2 linked regions of the Spirulina subsalsa PCC 9445 genome follow. The protein of the gene in region 1 interacts with the protein of each later gene in a pairwise test. Links are inferred from orthologs where the notes say so. Each region holds a gene or a part of one and is shown on either strand. Other genes may lie near its edges.

The links.
Region 2: the proteins of ruvC (region 1) and ruvA interact in binary tests that used the Escherichia coli proteins (3 or more experiments, as listed by UniProt). The link is inferred for Spirulina subsalsa PCC 9445 from one-to-one orthologs.

What each region holds. Positions count from the first base shown.
Region 1 is NZ_JH980292.1:1,679,813-1,682,686, reverse strand. The notes cover bases 9-2,806. They hold ruvC (crossover junction endodeoxyribonuclease RuvC), read right to left. Parts: upstream 1,774-2,806; coding sequence 1,243-1,773; downstream 9-1,242. Other genes in these bases: SPI9445_RS0107850 (gluconeogenesis factor YvcK family protein), read left to right, coding at 2,000-2,806; SPI9445_RS0107860 (J domain-containing protein), read left to right, coding at 432-1,133; SPI9445_RS0107865 (ABC transporter ATP-binding protein), read right to left, coding at 9-305. Outside these bases: more of SPI9445_RS0107865, read right to left, coding at 1-8; more of SPI9445_RS0107850, read left to right, coding at 2,807-2,874.
Region 2 is NZ_JH980292.1:482,845-485,870, forward strand. Bases 31-2,980 are described here. They hold ruvA (Holliday junction branch migration protein RuvA), read right to left. Parts: upstream 1,847-2,980; coding sequence 1,214-1,846; downstream 31-1,213. Other genes in these bases: SPI9445_RS0102630 (Uma2 family endonuclease), read left to right, coding at 31-138; purU (formyltetrahydrofolate deformylase), read right to left, coding at 280-1,134; pyrE (orotate phosphoribosyltransferase), read right to left, coding at 1,846-2,409; SPI9445_RS24080 (hypothetical protein), read left to right, coding at 2,572-2,980. Outside these bases: more of SPI9445_RS0102630, read left to right, coding at 1-30; more of SPI9445_RS24080, read left to right, coding at 2,981-3,026. UniProt on the Escherichia coli protein: The RuvA-RuvB-RuvC complex processes Holliday junction (HJ) DNA during genetic recombination and DNA repair.

The DNA of each region.
Region 1 (2,874 bases):
AAATTTTCCGCCACCGTCATAGCCGGAATCGAGGTGAAATGTTGATAGACCATTCCCACCCCATACTGATGGGCAACTCGGGGGGACTGAATGGTGCGGGATTTGCCATTAATCACAATATCCCCTCGGTCAGGATGATAGTAGCCCATAACACACTTCACCAGCGTACTCTTGCCCGCCCCATTCTCCCCAAGCAAGGCGTGAAACGTCCCCGGTTTAATCCGCAGAGAGACTTGATCTAAAGCCAGCAACGGGCCAAAGCGTTTGGTTAAATTGACAATTTCTAGGTCAGGGGGAGAAGTCATATCGAGGTATAAAAAACGCAGAAGACACTGCCCATTATAGGGGTGTCTTCTCGTTGAAAATGAAAGAATCCCTATCTAGAAAAGAGTCGGGAGTGTCAAAATACAAGCCTGTGATATTAGGTGGTTATGCCAGAGTCTAATCCGTATAAGGTACTTGGTCTTCCTCCCCACGCGAGCCAGGGGGACATTAAGCGTGCGTATCGCCGTTTGGTCAAACAATATCACCCCGATAGTCAACATGAACAGGCGAATCATGAGAAGATTGTCGAGTTAAATGCGGCCTATGAAGTATTGGGGGATCCTCAACAGCGCTCAGTATATGACCAACAGGTTTATGAGCAACAACGGATGGGGAGTCAATATCGACGACAAAAGCGCAGTCAAGCATCCCAGGAGGAATATCAGACCACCCAAGAATCCGGACGCGATCGCGATGTGCATTTTGTCCGTTGGTTTCAGGGAGTCTATCAACCCGTTAACCGACTCATTAGCCAGATTTTGAACCCCCTAGAGGCCGAAATTGACCAATTGGCCGCCGATCCCTTCGATGATGAATTAATGAGTCTGTTTCAAAATTATCTCTCCAACTGTCGTCAGGACTTAAATCAAGCCCAGTCTTTATTTGCCTCTCAACCTAATCCGGCTAAGGTGGCCGGAGTGGCGGCGAATTTATACTACTGTCTCAATCATATTAGTGACGCTTTAGAAGAATTAGAATGGTTTACCTTAAACTACGATGACCATTACTTAGCCACCGGAAAAGAACTATTCCGTCGAGCGGGACGACTGCGCGAAGACGCTCAATATTCTGTGTCCCGTTTTTCGTGACATCATCCCGACGCTGACCCTACGGGTACAGCGCGGGACTTATAGCTCCCCGAACCCCTCAAAAGTTAATGGGTCCAGATTGCCTATTCCCCCATTCAGCAAGCTCCCATTAAGTGCCAGAAAACCAAGCAGTTAACGCTACCGCTAAAGCATCAGCCGCATCATCAGGTTTCGGATACTGTTCTAACTCTAACTCCCGCGCTACGGCCGCCTGTACTTCCCGCTTGTCCGCGTTGCCATATCCCGTGAGGGCTTGCTTGACTTGGGCTGGGGTAAACTCCACATAGGGAACATCATGTTGGGCGAGAACCAATAATACAACCCCTCGGGCCTGGGCGACGAGGATGGTGTTGCTCATGCGATAAAAAAAGAATTTTTCAATGGCCACTAAATCCGGTTGAATTTCCGTTAACAGGGTGTGTAGATCATCGTAGATGGTGGCCAGACGTTGACCGATGGGGGTTTTTTTCGGCGTTTCTATGACTCCAAAATCTAATAATTGTACGGGTTTCTGGTCAGATTGGGCGGAAACAGAAGTGAGCGGAACATTCCGACAGTGAATCGACCCAAAACCTAACTGGGCTAAACCGGGGTCAATGCCTAAAATTGTTTGTTCTGAAGGGGATGTAGACAATGCCATTTGCTCTTTTAACGATTCCTGCCTAAGATTGCACTTAAAACTTTACACTCCCATCCGGCATGACCTGCCTCGAAGACTGTATCCCAAACTATTTACCTTTAGGACATCTTGAGGATTTATGTAAACTGGGTCAAAGGTTTGGCACTCTATCTCAAGATTGGCGCTAAAACTCCCTGATCGGTACACTGTCACTCTGCTGAACACACTCCGTTAGTTATCATTTACTATGTCCATTGGTCTAATCGAACAAGCATTACGCAGTCTCAGACTGGAAAAAATCCATTTGGCGGCAGTGAGTCGGCGCACTCCCAAGGAAATGAACCACTGGTTTAAATGGCTGGCTCCTGGGATTCTCATTAAACGTTGGCTGTTGATTAGTGTCACCGGGTTTGTCCTGACGGTTTTGGGGATTGCTATTTGGGTGGGACTCACGCCGATTTACCGCCTGATGTGGTTTTTCTCGGAAATTTTGGAGTTAATCGCCCGCATTTTGCCCAGTTATATTTCTGGGCCGGTGGCGGTGGTGTTGGGGGTTTTTTTGCTGTTGTGGGGACAAACGCGCAGTTTCGGCACGATTACGGAAGTGTTGAATCCGGGGAGTGAACAACGCTTGATTGATGCTTTAATGACTCGTCGTCGTCTCAATCGAGGGCCGCGCATTGTGGCCATTGGGGGGGGGACGGGTTTATCTACCCTGTTGCGGGGTTTGAAGGAGTATAGCGCCAATATTACGGCCATTGTAACGGTGGCTGATGATGGGGGGTCTTCGGGACGTTTACGGCGGGAAATTGGGGTGTTGCCGCCGGGGGATATTCGCAATTGTGTGGCGGCCTTGGCGGATGAGGAAAAGTTATTAACGGAGTTGTTTCAATATCGCTTTAATGCGGGGGATGGATTATCGGGTCATAGTTTCGGTAATTTGTTCTTGACGGCTATGAGTGAGATTACGGGGGATTTGGAACAGGCGATCGCGGCCAGTTCAAAAGTCTTGGCGGTGCGCGGCCGGGTCTTGCCTGCGACCCTTTCCGATGTGCGACTTTGGGCGAAAATGGCCGATGGTCGTTGGGTGGAAGGGGAGTCAAAAATTCCCCAAGCGGGGGG
Region 2 (3,026 bases), 1.2 Mb from region 1 along the record:
AATCTTCAGGTTTTAACGGTGTATCGAGAACCGGATGGAAAAACCTATCAACAACAGCAAAATATGGGGGACAATCAAAGAATTGCCCCTCTTGCTTTTCCGGATTTAATCATTGATTTTAGTACCATTTTTGGTTAAGCTCATTGAAACTCTTTCAATCGGGCTTGCTTAATAAAACTAGATGCTAGAACCCAGAAATTAACAGGAAATAGGCAATCTTAAAAAGTTAGGGCTGAAAGTGAGAAATCAATAGTATTTGTTAGAAAAAATAAGACCCCATTAAGCAAAAACAACGGTACGAGTTCCGTAGACTAACACCCGATTTTGTAGATGAAACCGCACGGCTCTGGCTAATACTAACCGTTCTAAATCTTTCCCTTTACGGATTAAATCTTGTACGGTGTCGCGGTGACTAATTCTCACCACATCTTGTTCAATAATCGGGCCTTCGTCTAAATCTGCGGTGACATAGTGAGCCGTTGCGCCGATGATTTTAACGCCTCGTTCGTAGGCGCGTTGATAGGGATTGGCACCGGGGAAAGCGGGGAGAAAAGAGTGATGAATGTTAATAATTTTTGAAAATTGTTTAACAAAATCTGGGCTTAAAATTTGCATATATTTGGCTAAAACAACTAAATTGATTTGATATTTTTCTAAAAGCTCTAATTGTTGAGCCTCTTGTTCTAATTTGGTGTCTTTGGTGATGGGAATATGATAAAAGTCTATGCCAAATTGCTCGGCAAGGGGTTTTAAGATGGCATGATTGCTGATGATTAGGGGGATGTCTACGGTGAGTTCTTTGGCTTGCCAACGCCAGAGTAAATCGAGTAAACAATGATCTTGTTTTGTCACCCAAATGGCGAGACGGGGGAGGGTGTCGGAAAAGTGGAGTTGCCAGGTGGCGTTAAGGGGTTTGGCGATCGCACCAAAAGCTGGATCAATCACCTCGCGGGGTAAGTTAAAGCCCTCTAACTGCCATTCTAGGCGGGTTAAGAATAATCCCTGTTGGAAATCAGTATGTTGATCGGCATGAATAATATTGCCCCCATAGGAGTAAATAAAATCAGCAATTTTGGCAACTAAGCCCTTTTGATCAGGACAGGAAACCAATAAGGTCGCGGTGGAATTGTTCATAACAGTTACTTCATTCATGGACTGATGCGGTTTGTCACTTAGGGCAAGCTTGAGGTAGGGAAATCTCCCCCCTCTTAAACTACTGACTCAACCAAGCAATGGCGCTCCGAATCCATTCCTCTGGGGCGGGATTTTTCATTAACTGGGCATCCCCACTTAAAACTGAAAACGCCTGTTCAATTTCGTCGTTATCATAGCCCAAGGCCAATAAAGTCATCTCGACATCGGCTTGGATTTCTGGGGAAGGTAAGGGGGACTTGCCACTTAAAACCACCCCCGATTGTTCCCGCCATTGGGCTAATTTAGTGCGTAATTCTAGGGAAATCCGTTCCGCCGTTTTTTTGCCCACTCCGGGGGTTTTCGAGAGGGTTTGGATGTTCCCCGCTACAATGGCTTGAACCAGATCCGCAATGCCGAGGGTGTCGATGAGTGCGATCGCCAACTGGGAGCCAATCCCACTCACACTGATTAAATGGCGGAATAAATCCCGTTCCGCGGCCGACTCAAAGCCGTATAAAATCAGGGCATCCTCCCGGACTTGTTGATGAGTAAACACCTGCATCTGATCCTCCGTCTCTAGGGTAATATGTCGCCCCCACCGGGAGGGAATTTGGATCTCATAGCCCACCCCCTGCACCTCTAGCCACAAAAGGACTCGACCGTTGAGACTCTTGACAATAGCGATCGCCTTCCCCTTCAAATAAGCCAGCATTAACCCCTTAACTCCTGCGTTCTCCGTTGTAAATCCTCAATCCGGAACAGCACCTCAAACGTCAGACCAACAGACTCATAAAACTCCCGTCCGCCCTGTTCCCGATCCACCAAAGCCATCACTTGATTCACCCGATAGCCCGCATCCCGTAAGCGTTCCACCGCCAACATCGCCGACTTCCCCGTTGTCACCACATCTTCCAACACCACCACCGAAGCCCCGGCCTCTAAACTCGGCCCCTCAATATAGGCCTTCGTGCCGTGTCCTTTGGCCTCCTTGCGCACAATCAAGGCCGGAATGGGTTGATTTTCCAAGGCAGACACCACACTAACAGCCGTCACAATGGGATCCGCCCCCAAAGTCAATCCCGCCACCCCTTGGGTTCCTTGGGGGAGACATTCCCACAACAAGCGCCCCACCAGTAAAGCACCTTCCGCCCGGAGTGTCACCTGTTTTCCGTTGATATAGTAGGTGCTACGTTGCCCAGAGGACAGGACAAAATCTCCCTCTTGATAAGCATATTGAACCAGTAAATCTAATAATTGTTGACGCAATTCAATCATGGAAAACCTCTAAGATAGGGCGGTTAGGATAGAGGATGATTCCTCTCCCTCCTTTATTTTCCCATTGGATTGCCTGTTCACCGAATCCCGTTCAAGCTCTGAGGAGGTCATGTTAAGATCGAGGGGCTTTGTCAGGCAAAATCGTTGTGAGGACTTAAATCCATGATGTGGCTACGATTCTCCTTCCGAGACGCTGCGCGATTCTCCTTCCGAGACGCTTCGCGAACGCGCTTTTGGCTTTCCACAGGCGTTACTGCTCTGATTCTCAGCAGTTTTACCTCCCCAGCGTTAGCCCAATTTCTCTCTACCCCCGTCGGCATTAATCCCATTCGCCTAGATCCTATTCCCGAAGCCTTTAGACGCGCTTTAACCTTTAGTTCTCAAGACACCTTTTCCACCACCTTCACCACTGGGCGACAACTCGATTTTATGTTTGGATTGGGGGGCTTTCCTGAAGTAGAACTCAATCGGGATATTTCCTTAGTTCATAAAGTGTATGAAGATGTTTTAAGGCAACAATACTCCAGCGGCCCCATTCTCCGCTCCCCTGACCTAGAAAATCCCTACAATTCCTCTCTCCGCACCAATCCCCTCTATACCCAGCCCGGACAAGCCCT